Linked DNA regions of Prochlorococcus marinus str. MIT 0918. Each later gene encodes a partner of the first gene's protein in a complex. Links are inferred from orthologs where the notes say so. Each region holds a gene or a part of one and is shown in the gene's direction. Other genes may lie near its edges.

Region 1 (7,973 bases):
TCTTCAAGAGAATGAAAGCTAATCACACCAAAGATTCCACCAGGTAAAAGCCAATTTGGAGCTGTTTTTAAAAGTTTCTCAAGAGCTTCTATTTCATTATTAATGGCAATGCGTAGTGCTTGAAAAGTTTTTGTTGCTGGATGAATGCGACCATACCTTAATTTATTTGGATAACATCCTCCTATGGCATATGCAAGTTCAGTAGTGCCTTCATAAGGACCTTTCATTAAAAGGTCATTTTTGATTTTTCTTGCTATTCGTCTAGAAAACTTTTCTTCTCCGTATTTATAAATCAGATCAGCAAGAGATTTTTCATCTAATTGTTCTATTAGTTCTTTTGCTGTCATGCCTTTGCTTGGATTCATTCGCATGTCAATTGGTCCATTAAAACGAAAGCTGAAGCCTCTATTGGCATGATCGATTTGAGGACTGCTTACGCCTAAATCAGCAAAAACACAAGCAACTTTTTCTTGGGGAATAAAATCAGCAAAATTAGATGAAATAAGTTTTACTCTGGATTCAAAGGAAAGAAGTCGTTTGGATGCTGTTTCAATGGCATTTGGATCTTGATCTAAGCCAATAATGTTAAAACTTGGAAAACTTTTAAGTACTAAGGCAGCATGCTCCCCAGCTCCAATAGTTGCATCAACCATCATGCCTTTTTCCAGTAATACATTGGGGAGTTTGCTAATTGCTTCCAATAATTCTTTAGCCAAAACAGGTGTGTGTTTGAAATTGGATGTGACAACCTTTGATTCTTCTTTCATAACAACTACCTAATATCTAAAGTATCCCTTTATGTGTTTGGCACCATGTCGCAGCTTGAAACGCGAACGGAGCCAATGGTGGTTAATTTTGGCCCCCATCATCCTTCGATGCACGGTGTTTTGCGTTTAGTAGTCACACTTGATGGAGAGGATGTAATTGATTGTGAGCCAGTCATTGGTTATCTACATCGTGGCATGGAGAAAATTGCTGAAAATAGAACAAATGTAATGTATGTGCCTTATGTAAGTCGAATGGATTATGCGGCTGGGATGTTTTATGAAGCAATTGTGGTAAATGCACCAGAACGCTTGGCAAATATATCTATTCCAAAGCGAGCTAGCTACATTCGAGTATTAATGTTGGAATTAAATAGAATCGCAAATCACCTGCTTTGGTTAGGACCGTTTTTGGCAGATGTGGGAGCCCAAACACCATTTTTCTATATTTTTAGAGAGCGAGAAATGATTTATGACCTTTGGGAAGCTGCAACCGGTCAAAGATTAATTAATAATAATTATTTTCGCATTGGTGGTGTTGCTGCTGATTTGCCATGGGGCTGGCTTGAAAAATGCCAAGATTTCTGCAATTGGTTTGGTCCAAAGATTGATGAATATGAAAAACTAATTACTAATAATCCAATTTTTAGACGTCGTATTGAAGGTTTAGGTGCGATATCGAAAGATCAAGCACTGAATTGGAGTTTGTCCGGACCAATGTTGCGTGCATCTGGAGTGGCTTGGGATTTAAGAAAAGTTGATCATTATGAGTGTTATGACGATTTTGATTGGGCAATTGCTTGTGAAAAAGAAGGTGATTGTTATGCCCGCTATCGAGTCAGAATTGAGGAAATGCGTGAATCGTTAAAAATTTTACGACAAGCTTGTGAAATGATTCCTGGAGGCCCTACAGAAAATCTTGAGGCTTCACGAATGAAAGAAGGAAAAACTAGTCCTTTTGCAGGTTTTGATTATCAATATGTTGCTAAAAAAGTTGCTCCAACATTCAAAATTCCTCAAGGTGAACTTTATACGCGTTTAGAATCAGGTAAAGGGGAAATAGGTGTCTTTATTCAAGGAAATAATGATGTCACTCCATGGCGATTTAAAATACGTGCTGCTGATCTAAATAATTTGCAAATCCTTCCTCATATTTTGAAGGGTGCAAAAGTGGCTGACATTATGGCAATTCTTGGCTCAATAGACGTAATTATGGGTTCTGTTGACCGCTGATTATTGTGAAATCTATTAAGAGGGAAGATTTTTTGCATTTACAGCGTACTGTTCGGTTTGGTGATACTGATGCTGCAGGGGTAATTCATTTTCACCATTTACTTAGATGGTGTCATGAAGCTTGGGAAGAAAGTCTTGAGAACTATGGGCTTCAAGCAGTTGAGATATTTCCATCCTCTAAAGATTTAGCAGTAGACTTATCGATTGCATTGCCAATTGTTCATTGTGAAGCGGATTTTTTTTCTCCCATTCGCATTAGTGAAAAATTGGCTATTGAGCTTTGTCCAGTCAGATTAGACATTAGTAGTTTTGAAGTTCAATACAAGTTCCAATCAGATCGGTCCAATGTTGCAGTTGCTTTAATAAGACATCGGTCGATCAATCCAGATACACGTTCTTTGTGTGAGTTGCCAAATAAGATTCATCTCTGGTTAGAATCAGCTGCTGTTAACCACGGTATTAGTTCTCTTTAGCCTTGACCCAGGCTTGCCATTTTTGAAGTTCCCATTTGCCTAATTTATTTCTTGATAATTCTGGGCAATTGAACCAATTCATTGGTTTTTCATAAGGTAACCAATCATTAGTAATATTTTTCAATTTTGATAAAAATGGTTGATGGCTAATGTTGATTGTTTCTGCATTGAATCTTACAAGTGCAACTATTCGTTCTCCCCACTCCATATTTTTTATAGGTAGAAGCAATAAGGAATCTATTGGAATGCTTTTTTTTTGAGCAGCTTCTAGAAGCTTGATTTGTAATTGTTCTGGGAAAACAATTTCCCCACCAGAATTTATAGCTGTATCTCTTCTTCCAAGAATTTTGAGTTGTTGCATTTGATTATCAATAACTAATTCTGCAGCATCTCCTGATTCCCACCATCCATTGTTACTTGCAATCGATTTGAGCTCGCCATTTTCTGTTAAAAATTTAGCTATCCTCTTTGTTCGAATTTGTAGTGCATTATTAATTCCAATTCGCAATTGAATATCATTTAAAGGTATGCCTAAAAGATTATTTCCAGATAAGAAATGCTCTGGATTTTGAGAGGTAATCATAGCTGCTGTCTCAGTTGTGCCATAACAAGGTGCTAAACGAATATTTAGGATTCTGGCTTGTTTGGCTATGTGCTGTGAAATAGCTGATCCTCCCACCCAAATTACGGAGAATAATTGTAACCAACGAATTCCAGAAGGATGCTGAATGAGACGAGTGAGTTGAGTTGGTACTAAAGATGTAATTAGTGGACTTTTGTTCTGATCAATTAAACTAAGTGATTGGGCCTCTAGTTCATAAGGGTTATTCATTATTGCAGGCTTTATAGATATATATTTTGCACCCCAGCATCGACTTCTCCACCAAGGTAGTAGTCCACTTACATGGCACATGGGCAGCCCATTTACTATTTGACAATTTTTTGGGTCTAACGAAATAGATTGCAACCATTGACCAGTTGCTAATGCTGATTGATCTAGATGTCTATAAGGATGTAGACATAATTGATATCTTCCACTAGTTCCCCCCCCTTGAATAATTATCCCTGGTTCATGAGGTAATAAGTTTTCTTTAAGAATGCTTTGTTGTTTATTACCCGAGCGCAATTCGACCCAACAGCCTTTGTCAATTGCTTGAGCAAGTTCCTTGATATATTCTTCAGGATCTTCCCCTGTCCAGCTTATAGATTTTAGCTGGTTCATGCAGCATCCCACACTAATTGTGGGTTATAGGAAAAAAGTGGTCCATTGGGACACCAGCCTGGAGCCAACCCAGGCTGGGTAGGAGTAGCTCCTTTTTGCTGCAATGCTGCGAAATGTTCTACCCAACGTCGACCAATTCCAGTTTCAAAACATGTACTGATTGTTTTATAACTATTTTTTGTACTTAGCTCGGCAAGCAAATCTCTTGGATCCCCTTCTAATAGTGGCCGTCTTACTTGCCAATTCTTCCAAGTTTTTCTTAATGAAGGGTAGAGTATTAGTGATTCATCTAGAGCAACAGGTATTTGATTTGCTAATTCTTGTAACCCTTCAATATCATTAAAAGGAAGAGGTTGTTCTAGCCATTCAAGTTTAGGCTCATTATGTAATAGATCTGCCCAGTCTTTAGCTTGCTTGCGATTCCAGGAACCATTTGCATCTATCCTTAACAGTGAATTTTTAGGTATTCGAAAAAGTATTTGCTTTACTAAATTAATGTTGAAGTTATTAGAAGAATTAGTGACTTTCCATTTATAAGTAAGACTTTTTTGTAACAGTTGATTTTTTTCTAGAAATGAATCGAGTGTGCTTAATATTAGCGATTTATCAGTAGGCAATAATAATGCAGATGAAGAGACCTTTAGCCAATTTTGTTTGGATTCGCTACCGATTAAACCATCTATTTCTGCTAAAGCAGCTCCAATGGCAAATCCAAGAGAGCCTGGCCATGTTTTTATTTTTTTTTCTAAGGCTTCGCGAGAAGTTGTAGTACTTAGATTATTTATTATTCTTGCGCATATTTGTAGTTCTGATATTTGCAATGGGGAAATTTCTCCCCAGCCTATTCTCCCTCTGTCATTTCGAAGTTTAATTAACCAGCCTTTTTTTTCTTTGATAACTCCTGTTGAAGTTTGGAGTGGTTTAGTTAAAGGGAATGAGAAGGGCTTAGATTTGAGTTGTAGATTCATTTATTTTAGCTTAAAAACCCTTGCTCAAAGAAAGGATTAATTCCTAACCCAATGCCTAATCCAATTCCATTTAATGTTTGAAAACGTAAGGCTAAAAACTTACTTTCACTAATCATTTCAGGATGGTTGTGGTGCTTTTTAAGTAAACGAATTAATTTAATGGCAGGCGGCAATCCAATTAATCCTAATAAAGATGTAATTGGCCAGTGACCATAAATGATTGGGATGAATTCCAATCCAAAAGTTAGTATTACAAACCAAGGTACTAAATCAGAAGCTCTATGAGTCCCTAAGCGCACTAATAATGTCTTTTTGCCATGTGCAGAATCCTCGACCACTTGATGAAAATTGGCACAAAATAGTACTAATGTAGTTGCCAAAGCTGGCCCTCCTCCTAGTAAAGTCGCTGTACTCCAAGGGATTACGTTTGCGTTAGTTGAGATAACTAAAAGTGCTGAAGCTGTAGCAAAGGGCCCAAATGCAATCCAACACAGAGGTTCTCCCCAACCTTGATATCCGAGTCTAAAAGGAGGACCTTGATACAGATAACCAAGGGCGCAACTGCCTATTACTAATAAAAAAACAGCAACATGACTTCTTAGTGCCAGAATTAGAATTAATAACAATCCTAGTAAAAGTGCAAAATAGGCAAGGTTTCGAACTAATCGTCTTTTTCCAGTTAGTGTAACGACAGAGTGGAACTTAAATTCATCAACTCCTGTTGCTGAATCAAATAGATCATTAGTTAAGTTTTCCCAGATTAAAAGAAAAATAGAAGCTATTAGAAATCCAAGTAATTGGTCTAACCGTAAATCTTCTCTTGCTCCTATCGTCCATCCTGCTGCTAATAATACCGGCATAATGGCCACTGAATACAGTGGCCATTTAATGGCTTTTTTCCATAAGTGCCTTCTTTGTTTTTTTGAAGAATGAAGTGATGCAACAGCATTTTTGTCTTTCATAGGATTTTGATCTACTCCTCCTAGGCTGGGTTACGGTTTATACATTTCATTAGTCTCTTTTATCATTACCTAATTAGGAATGAAGATCAGCTTGACATTTAGTGAAATTTTGCAAGCTTCTTTACGAGGCTGGAATTTAAGGCGGCCTGATCAATGTTTATTGAGCCTTGCTTTACCAATTGATCTGATAGATCCGCTGAAGCAATTATCTAGAATTAGCAATCAACATCAGTTTGGTTTTTTGTGGGATCAAGCTCCTGGAATTTCTATTGCTGCCTCAGGACAATGTCAGAATTTTGAATTAATTGGCCAACGTAGGTTTGAATTAGCTCAAAGATTCAGTGATGAGACTTTTACAAGATTGGTTGATCTTTCCCCTGACGTGCCAATCCAGGCGAAACCAAGGATTTTGTATGCATTTACATTTTTTGAACAAACTACTGATTCTAAAAGGGTAGCTAAGGCAACCCCTGCTGTACAGGCTGTCTTGCCTAGATGGCAGTTGACTGCCCAGGCTGGGAGTGGATGGCTCAGGTTGAATTCTGTGATTGCTCATGAAGCCGATATAAGGGATTTTGTAGAGCAGATTTGGTTGATGCGTGAAAACTTGTTGGAATCTTTAGTAAATTCAACTTCTATAAAAATTAAAAGTTGGACTGCTATTAATACTGTTCAGGATTGGCAAAAAAATTATCGTTTGGCTTTAAAAACAGGAATTAATTTAGTAGAGTCTGGTGAGCTTGAGAAATTAGTACTTGCAGTTAGACAATCAGTTTTATTGAAGAATCCATTAGACCCTATAGAATTACTTTCGAATTTAAGAAAAAAGCAAAAAGGGAGTTGTCGCTTCCTTTGGAAGCGGTCTAATGATGAATCATTCTTTGCAGCATCTCCGGAACGCTTGCTTAGTATGAAACAAGGAAATTTACAGACCGATGCTTTGGCTGGAACTGCACGTAGCGATGATAGCGGTGAAGATTTGCTTAAATCTGAAAAAAATTTAAGAGAACATGAATTAGTAGTTTCTTCAATTCAAAACCAATTAGTTAAAAAAGGATTATCTCCTATTCGACTTAGATGCCCTCGTGTAGCCAGACATGGTCATTTGATTCATCTGCATACACCAATTAAAGCTAAAGCCCAAGGGTTTACCCCTCTTGACTTAGTTCAAACTTTACACCCTACCCCTGCTGTAGCTGGTTTTCCAAGAAGCAAGTCAATGCAATGGTTGCAAACACTTGAACCATTTGATCGAGCATATTACGCTGCTCCAATTGGTTGGATAGATAATTCTGGTAATGCCGAATTTCGAGTTGCTATTAGATATGGATATACCCAAGGTAAAAATTTGCATTTAATTGCAGGGGCTGGATTAGTTAAAGGTTCTTCGGTAGAGGGAGAATTACAAGAAGTGGGGTTAAAACTTGCTGTGTTAGCTAATCAATTTGATCTTGGGTTACAAAATCAAGCAATATCTTTTAATAGGCATTGAATTACTTGATCGGCAAGAGGAATATTCATTAATCGTTCGACTTCTCTTATGCCTGTTGGACTTGTGACGTTTATTTCACTAAGCATTCCTCCAATTACATCAATCCCTACAAAAAATAGACCTTCATTTTTAAGAGAAGGGCCTAATTCATCACAAATGTTCTTTTCTCGAACTGTTAGCTCTGTAGCTTCAGCATTACCTCCTAAAGCAAGATTACTTCTAAAATCCCCGTATTTTGGTCTACGGTTTATCGCACCAAATGGATCCCCATTGACTAATAGAATTCGTTTATCGCCTTCAGTAACTTTAGGAAGAAATTTTTGCATCATTACAGGCATTTGTTCTTGAGTTGTGACTAGTTCAAGTAATGCATCAATGCCTTCTGCTGCATTAGCTACTCGAATCACACCTTGACCTCCTTTTCCACCTAAAGGCTTTAAAACTACTTCGCCTTGTTCTTTTGCAAAATCCTTTAATTCGTTGACCCTACTTGCTACCAATGTAGGGGCCATTAATTTGCTGAACCTTAGTGCCCCAAGCTTTTCATTCCATGCTCTAAGGGAAGAAGGTTTATTCAGAACTAATACTCCATCCCGTTCTGCTACTTCTAGTAAATGAGTTGCATATAAGAAAGCTTCATTAACAGGAGGGTCTTTGCGCATCCAAATGCAATCAAATGCATTTAAATCAAGATTCACTGGTTCTCCTAGAGTTATCCATGGATCAGGGATAATAGTTCTGGCTACAACTCTAGCTTTTGCTCCGATTGCTTGAAGGTCTGCAGGGGTGCATCCCCAAACCTCAATAGAAGCTCTATGAGCTGCTTCTATCAAGGCTGCAGTTGAATCTTTTGCAGGAT
Region 2 (8,026 bases), 120 kb from region 1 along the record:
AGAAGAATTTAATTAAAGAAATAGCTTGAGAACAAAATCCCTAGAACAAAAACAAGCAAAAGCCCTAGATAAAGGCTTGTTCGGTTCAGCTCAACCGAAAGCTTGTTTGGATTTGGATTGACTTGCATAGCTAAAAAAGTAAGTCGTAAATTAACGACGGATGAACTGCATAGCAGCAATGGCACCTAAGAAAAATACTGTTGGAATTGCCAAAGCATGAACTGCAAGCCAGCGCACCGTAAAAACTGGGTAGGTGCGGACTTCAACAGCCTGTAAGGGAGAAGAAGAATTTGTCATTGGTTATTTCAGGCGCAGATCAAGTTGAGCTTTTGACTCAAAGCGTTGCGTCACTACTGGAGCCTTACTTTCAGAAGCCTGAAAATAAGTATCTGGTCGTGGAGTTCCAAATGCGTCATAGGCAAGGCCAGTTGACACAAATAAAAATCCTGCGATAAAGATCGCTGGCAGTGTCACAGCATGGATAATCCAATAACGGACACTGGTAATGATCTCAAAAAACGGGCGTTCCCCGGTGGAGCCGGCAGCCATAGCCTCACGCGTATTATCTGCTAGATCCTACAAGGGTGTTACTAAAGATAGGGCAGGTTTATCAGCATGGTTACAGAGCGTTGTGCATTTAAATCCAATTTATGCATCCCCAACCCAGCGCAAAACATGTCCTCTTTCCCCTAGGGCAAAGCCTTTAGAGGAATTAGTCTGGGAATTTTCTATAAAAAATATTCGAATAAAATTTGTTGGAGTTGCGTAACCAATTGGATCTTTTTCCCAAGTTTTTCCTTCATCTTTACTGACTAAAAGAGTTCCATTCCCACCTGCAGCCCAAATTTCACCTTCAGGGTCCCAAGCCATATCCAAATAGTTATAACCATTAACTAAAGGAATAATTGGTTTTGACCAACTCTCATAATCATCAGCTTGTTCATTTAAACGAATTTCAGCTCCTCTTGAAAGCATCCAAAGCTGTCCATTAGGTTGAAATCCCAATGTTTGAACTCTCTTACTACTAGCCCTTTGATGAGACTGCCATGTTTGATCTTCTTTATCTAAGGTGACAAAGAAATTTCCTAAACTACTAACGCTTACATAAGACCCATCATCTCTTCTACGCAAATCCCTAACCCCACCAGAAGCTTCAGCAACCCTTGCTTCCCAATTATTTCCTCCATCAGTTGTTTGATAAACAGCACCTGCGGTAGTCGCGAGTTCAGCTGAGTCTTTATCAAGAGTAGTTATTAAATAAGGGTTTCCTGGTAATTTATTTCCAAGTAATAAACGAGTCCAGGTTTTCCCAGCATTATCACTATGCATAATCAAATTAGGTTGGCCCACCAGCCATCCTTCCTCACCTTTAAAATCAATACTCATTAGCCTAAAATTTTCTTCGCTCGGAATTTCTAAGTCTCTATCTTGCCAAGTAACTCCACCATCATTTGTTTCGAGAATCAACCTATTTGCCCCTACTAAAAACCCATGACTATCGTCTACAAATCCAATATCTAATGGATTATCATCGCTCGCTAATTTAATTTCTTCCCATGGGCTCATTTGTTGAGTAGGAAGTCTTGTAGTTGTAACACACCCACTTAGACCTAAGCCTAGGCAGAGAATTAATATGAGATTGAAAGAATAAACTAGTAGTTTTTTCATGATTTTCTTAATGCAAGGAATAGAGGGACAAGAAACAAGCAGCAGCAAAAGCTAACCCACCAAAAATAAGTACATTCTTCTGCCCTGGTGGAAGAGTATTAAAACCAAAGCCATAAACCACATTATCTTCAAATCCATCAGCAGGTTCAAATTTAGCTCCTATATCCTTATACGCTGGGTATCTTGCTCTGCAAACTGGGCATCTAAAACTTATTTGGTCAAGATCTAAAAAAGAGGTCCCTGGAGGAATTCCATATTTTTTAAGGCCTTCTTTAGGGTCATAAACATAACCACAACCTCTGCATTCAAATCTATTAAAACTAAGATCTCTCGGGAGATCTGGTTTTTTTTGATCAGAGTTTTGTTTTGCACCATCATCAGTACTAAATTCCATTTCATTGGATTTAGACTGATCAAATGCATTGTTCAGTTCATCGCTCACCGTTTGCACTTTCACACAACCCAACTCTATCTAGGAAAGTGCGCTTAAGTGAGTGTCAAAATAATAATAAAGTTTTTGATGCATCATGTTTGCTCTTCAGGGTTACGACGCATTTCTTGGCTTTCTTTTAATTTCAGCGGCTGTGCCCATTCTGGCATTAGTCACAAACAAACTTATATCTCCATTAAGCAAATCCGGGGAAAGAGAGCTGACCTATGAATCAGGGATGGAACCTATAGGTGGTGCATGGATTCAATTTAATATTCGTTATTACATGTTCGCGCTTGTTTTTGTGATTTTTGATGTTGAGACTGTATTTCTTTATCCTTGGGCAGTTGCATTTCACAAGCTTGGTTTATTAGCATTTATTGAAGCGCTCATATTCATCTCAATTCTAATTGTTGCACTAGCATATGCCTGGCGCAAAGGAGCACTTGAATGGAGCTAATTAAGTGACTGATCTTCCTTCAAAAGATGCTATTCGAGACATTCGTGAGGCTACTTGTGGCCCAGTTGGTGCACCGCAAATAACTAGTGACCTAAGCGAAAACATAATTCTTACAAGCCTTGATGATCTTCATAATTGGGCAAGATTAAGCAGCTTATGGCCGCTTTTATATGGAACTGCATGTTGTTTTATAGAATTCGCTGCTTTAATTGGTTCTAGATTTGACTTTGACAGGTTTGGACTTGTACCTAGAAGTTCACCACGACAAGCAGACCTTTTAATAGTGGCAGGGACAGTGACAATGAAAATGGCACCGGCTTTAGTAAGACTTTATGAGCAAATGCCAGATCCAAAATATGTAATTGCTATGGGGGCTTGCACCATTACAGGGGGAATGTTCAGTGCAGACTCAACTACTGCTGTAAGGGGAGTGGACAAATTAATTCCCGTAGACCTTTATTTACCAGGTTGTCCTCCAAGGCCAGAAGCTATCTTTGATGCAGTCATAAAGCTAAGAAAAAAAGTAGGGAATGAATCATTTACTGATCGAGAAAAAATAGCTCCAACTCATCGTTACTTCACGATTCCACATCAAATGAAAAGAGTTTCACCATTAACTAATGGCCAATACTTAAATTTAAAAACTGATGATGAATCTATAATGCTAAACCCTTCAACAAATATTAAAATAGAAACTAAAAAAGAAAGAGAAGAAGAAAAACAAACTTCTTCTAACTGAATTAATTAAATTAATCTAATCATGGAAAAAGAAGAGAGCAATAAAATTGAAAATATTTCTGAAAAAGAGCAAGTCAATGAGACTGGTCCTATCAGCAACTTTTTAACAAATGAAGGATTAGAGCATACAAACAGTGCACCTGATCATATCGGAATAGAAATTATCAATTTAGCACCAAGCAAACTGATTGATGTTGTATTAAAGTTAAAAGAAATAGGATTTAATTACCTTCAATGTCAAGGCGGATATGATGAAGGCCCAGGTGCAAATCTAGTTTCTTTCTACCATCTAATTTCTATAGAAGATTATTTTAAAAGCAAGCAACCTAGAGAAGTAAGGTTAAAAGTATTCCTTGATAGAAATGGGGATTTAACTGTACCATCTCTTTATAAAATATTTCGAGGTTCTGATTGGCAAGAGAGGGAAACTTTTGATATGTTTGGTATTATTTACGATGGTCATCCACGTCTAAAAAGATTATTAATGCCAGAAGATTGGAAAGGATGGCCATTAAGAAAAGACTATATTCAGCCAGACTTTTACGAAATGCAAGATGCATATTAATTTTCTCTTTTATATTTTCTGTAAAAATGCATCACAGCTCTTGAAAGGCGGGCAGGATCATGGCGCAATGTTGCACTAGTTGAGATGCCTTTTTGTAACGATGCAGTAAAAACTTTATACCCTTGGGCTCGAAGACTATTTAAATCACATTGAACTGGTTCCGCACCTCTTGAAAGATAATAATCAAGCAAAGGTGAAGGCGCGACAGATTCATGCGCCAAGATAAAATTAAAAATTCTTCTTGTAATCCCAAGACTAGCCAGTTGAGCTTCAATAGCCCTTACATGACCTGTTACATCAAGACCATCAGTCTCTCCAGGTTGAGTCATTAAGTTGCATATATATATTTTAGGGGCTTTGCTCTTTTGTATTGCCTCAACAATTTGCGGAACAAGCAAATTAGGTAAAAGAGATGTATATAAACTACCTGGCCCAAGCACAATTAATTCGGCATTTTCTATTGCCTCTATCGCACTAGGTAGTGCTGCTGGGTATTCTGGATAACATCCAATTCTTGCAATAGGAGATCTAACCTTCCCAATCGCAGACTCACCTTCAATTCGATCGCCATTTTCCAGCTCAGCCCATAAACTAACATCTGCATTAGTAGCAGGGACAACTTGGCCTTGAACAGCAAGTACACGACTTGAAGCTGTTATAGCTGTTTCAAGATTGCCAGTAATCGAAGTTAAAGCAGATAAAAACAAATTCCCAAAACTATGGCCAACTAATCCTGTGCCAGAGGAAAAGCGATATTGGAAAAGCCTTGTTAGAAGAGATTCTTCAGTAGAGAGAGCAGCCAAACAATTTCTTATATCCCCAGGGGGCTGAACACCTAGCTCCCTCCTCAAAATTCCACTACTCCCTCCATCATCAGCAACAGTCACAATTGCTGTAATTCGACTGCTATATTTTTTCAGCCCTTTAAGCAGAGTAGAAAGTCCTGTCCCCCCTCCTATTGCAACAATATTCGGTCCTCTATTGAGTTTACTTTTAGCACGCAAAGCATCTAGCAAAAGAGCATCCTTATCAGGTGCTACTGCCTTCTGTATAGATGTAAAGCTTCTACTCTGACCCCATATTACAAGAGAAATACCAAGAAGAAATACCAATGGTCCCGTAATACTTCGTGGCAAAAACTTCGTAATTGCTCCAATTAAAAAGAAGATACCTTCAACTAGCCAATAAATTGGCCTCAAATCAGCCCATATAGATGCTCCGAAAAAAGCTACTATTAATCCAATCCCAGATATAATCAACCATCTTTTTAGGACAAGCCCTGGCAATAGCCAGCTCAACGACCTTTGAATTCGCCAAAGCAAATCAAATTGATTCGCTCTTTTCGAATTGCTTTTTCGCCCTCCGAAACTTTTATGGCCTCTAGAGATCCTATCTTTCACAATCACTTATGAGAAAAAACACAATTGCAAAATCTGACAAATTAGACTCAAACGAACTCTAAGGGAAAGTCCTTTTCAGTCAAATTCAATAAATAAACAATATGGAAAATGTATCATCTACAAAAACATTATCTAAGAATTGCCCAGTTGTTCAGATGAGAGACCTATCAATAAAGCTAGGCCTAAATACTATTTTAAACAAAGTAAACTTAACAATGAAGCCTGGGGAAAGAATTGCGATAGTTGGGCCATCTGGGTCAGGTAAATCAACGATTTTAAGGCTATTAGCGGGTCTTTTACTACCCTCAAGTGGAGAATTAAAAATATTTGGGAACCTACAGAAATATTTAAGATTAGACCAGAATTATCCCCCTGATGTGCGATTGGTTTTTCAAAACCCAGCCTTAATCGCATCACTAACTGTGGCAGAAAATGTAGGTTTTTTATTAAGAAAAAGCTCAGACATTAGTGAAAAAAAAATAAATGAAATGGTTATTTCATGTCTTGAGGATGTAGGACTTTACAAAGTTGAAAACAAACTCCCAGGTCAACTCAGTGGAGGCATGCAAAAACGAGTCAGTTTTGCACGTGCATTAATAAAAGATCCTTACCACCCCTCTTATTCGTCCATGCCTCTATTACTCTTTGATGAACCCACCGCGGGACTAGATCCTGTTGCAAGTACAAGAATTGAAGATCTAATTGTCAAAACAACCACTTTAGCCAAAGGATGTTCAATAGTAGTTAGCCATGTAATGAGCACAATTGAACGGTCTGCTGAAAGGGTTTTAATGCTATATGGGGGAGGATTTCAGTGGGATGGTTCCGTTGAAGATTTCAAAACCAGTGAAAACCCTTACATTAAACAGTTCCGAACAGGTAGCCTTGAAGGGCCAATGAAACCTAAAGAAATTTAACTCCCATGCGGCGAAGCTTTCGTGATGCCATTGTTGGATTTTCCCTTGTAGGAGGAGTTGTCATTTTTTCAGGACTAACTCTTTGGCTAAAAGGGATCAAACTAACATCAAAGACCTGGTCTTTAACAGCTAGTTTCAATGATGCCAGTGGTTTATCCCAAGGCACTCCAGTAACTTTTAGAGGTATACAAGTAGGATCTGTCAAAAAAATAACTTTTGGGCAAAACAATGTAATGGCTAAAGTTTCTATCAACAATCCTGATCTGATTTTATTTCAACCTGTTTTTGCAAAGATTCAAACCAGCTCACTTCTTGGAGGGGATGCAGAAATAGCCTTAATAAGTAAAGGTTCGCAAATTAAAAGTCTTAGTTTTTCGCCAAAAAAAGACAATTGTTCATCAGAGTTAATTGTTTGTGATGGAGATTCCATCGAAGGGAGAGAATTGCAAGATATTTCTAAACTAACTGGAGAAATAAATAAGTTTCTTAATGAAGCTGAAAACAAAGAAATCATAGAGAAAGTTGTGACTTCTATAGAACAATTTGACTCAACTCAAGCAAACCTTGATGAATTAATACAATTGTCAAAATTAGAATTAAAAAAGACTCGTCCAATTATCAAAGATCTGAAAAAAAGTGTTTCACACATAAATAATATTTTAGGTTCAATCGACGATCCTGAAGTACTTAAAGATGTCAAGGCTAGTACAGCATCCATACAATCATTCACTGCAAAGCTTGATAAAATAAGTGACAAAGTTGATGAGCTCGTGAATGATGAAGATTTGACTAATGCTTTTAAAGATGCTGCAATTGGGATAGGTAAACTATTTAATGATATTTACAAATAATAGATTTATATTTATTTCACGGTATTAATTGCATCCATCGCAATTGAAGCCAAAGCTTGATCAGTTGCTTTGGGAAGTTGAACATATTTACCTCCTGCAGCTTCTGCCAACTCTTTACCAATACCACTAGCAATAAACTTTCTTTCAGTATCTATTACTAATAGTTTAATACCTAACATTCGATAACGCGAAGCAACATCTAAGACCTCTTGTTTCAAATCAACAGAACTCTCTCCTTCCAGCTCAGGCTGACCCAAAGATTTACTAAGGGGAATATTTCCTCGGCCATCTGTTATTGCGACGACTACAACTTGCCCTAAATCTCCTGTAGCAAGTGCATTAGCTCCGACTCGGGCCGCTTGTGTTAAACCATGGGCAAGAGGGGAGCCGCCTCCACAAGGCATTGTTTCCAGTCTTCTCTTTGCTGCTGTAATAGATCTTGTAGGTGGCAATAAGACCTCAGCCTGTTCTCCTCTAAATGGGATCAAGGATACTTCGTCACGACTTTCATAAGCTTCTGTTAAAAGTCTAATCAAGGCTCCTTTTGCACTTTGCATTCTATTGAGTGCCATTGACCCACTTGCATCCACAAGAAAGATAACTAAAGATCCTGCTTTCTTTTGAAGTAATTTAGCTCTTAAATCTCCTTCTTCTACAATTACTTTTCTTCCAGGTTCTCTTGCTTTACGGGCTTTTTGATAAGGGGCTGCTGCTCTCAAAGTTGCATCAACAGCAATTCTGGTAACTGGGCCTCTAGGAATAATTGGCTTTACATATCTACCTCTGCTATCACTAAAAACTGCTGACCTGCTTCCGCTACTACCACTTTTTGATTTTGCACTAGCAAAAAGTAATAAGTCTGGATCAATCTCGCAAGCCTCAGGATCAAGCATAAATTCTTCTGGGATGGGAGGTGCAGATTCATCTTCAGGGGTATCCTCATCTTCAGGGGTATCCTCATCTTGAGAGTTATCATCAGGGGTTTGATCTGGTGGAG

Evidence for each region.
Region 2: the proteins of O5636_RS07830 (region 1) and nuoB are in contact, whole or in part, in a cryo-EM structure (PDB 6KHJ), measured with the Thermosynechococcus vestitus proteins. The link is inferred for Prochlorococcus marinus str. MIT 0918 from one-to-one orthologs. Residues at the interface, in WP_011057128.1 of Thermosynechococcus vestitus: Pro17, His18, His19, Pro20, Ser21, Met22, Val25, Arg27, Met29, Thr31, Ile38, Asp39, Cys40, Glu41, Pro42, Val43, Ile44, Gly45, Tyr46, Leu47, His48, Arg49, Gly50, Met51, Lys53, Ile54, Asn57, Arg58, Pro65, Tyr66; in WP_011056552.1 of Thermosynechococcus vestitus: Leu46, Met47, Tyr48, Thr50, Ala51, Cys52, Phe54, Ile55, Glu56, Ala58, Ala59, Ile61, Gly62, Ser63, Arg64, Phe65, Asn76, Pro78, Thr89, Thr91, Lys93, Met94, Ala97, Leu101, Met123, Phe124, Ser126, Asp127, Ser128, Tyr129.

Annotation. Positions count from the first base shown.
Region 1 is NZ_CP114780.1:1,446,265-1,454,237, forward strand. Bases 1-2,904 are described here. They hold O5636_RS07830 (NAD(P)H-quinone oxidoreductase subunit H), read left to right. Parts: upstream 1-812; coding sequence 813-1,997; downstream 1,998-2,904. Other genes in these bases: rsmH (16S rRNA (cytosine(1402)-N(4))-methyltransferase RsmH), read right to left, coding at 1-767; O5636_RS07835 (acyl-CoA thioesterase), read left to right, coding at 2,003-2,470; O5636_RS07840 (AMP-binding protein), read right to left, coding at 2,457-2,904. In the rest of the region: more of O5636_RS07840, read right to left, coding at 2,905-3,692; O5636_RS07845 (o-succinylbenzoate synthase), read right to left, coding at 3,689-4,660; menA (2-carboxy-1,4-naphthoquinone phytyltransferase), read right to left, coding at 4,666-5,622; O5636_RS07855 (isochorismate synthase), read left to right, coding at 5,702-7,114; gshB (glutathione synthase), read right to left, coding at 7,087-7,973.
Region 2 is NZ_CP114780.1:1,563,245-1,571,270, reverse strand. What follows is about bases 1,487-4,443. They hold nuoB (NADH-quinone oxidoreductase subunit NuoB), read left to right. Parts: upstream 1,487-2,589; coding sequence 2,590-3,297; downstream 3,298-4,443. Other genes in these bases: O5636_RS08470 (gluconeogenesis factor YvcK family protein), read right to left, coding at 3,858-4,443; O5636_RS08475 (NAD(P)H-quinone oxidoreductase subunit J), read left to right, coding at 3,319-3,861; O5636_RS08485 (NAD(P)H-quinone oxidoreductase subunit 3), read left to right, coding at 2,196-2,558; O5636_RS08490 (rubredoxin), read right to left, coding at 1,676-2,062; O5636_RS08495 (photosynthesis system II assembly factor Ycf48), read right to left, coding at 1,487-1,668. Outside these bases: O5636_RS08510 (photosystem II reaction center protein L), read right to left, coding at 9-128; psbF (cytochrome b559 subunit beta), read right to left, coding at 151-297; psbE (cytochrome b559 subunit alpha), read right to left, coding at 301-549; more of O5636_RS08495, read right to left, coding at 649-1,486; more of O5636_RS08470, read right to left, coding at 4,444-5,261; O5636_RS08465 (ABC transporter ATP-binding protein), read left to right, coding at 5,363-6,178; O5636_RS08460 (MlaD family protein), read left to right, coding at 6,184-7,029; bchD (magnesium chelatase ATPase subunit D), read right to left, coding at 7,041-8,026. UniProt on the Escherichia coli protein: NDH-1 shuttles electrons from NADH, via FMN and iron-sulfur (Fe-S) centers, to quinones in the respiratory chain. The immediate electron acceptor for the enzyme in this species is ubiquinone.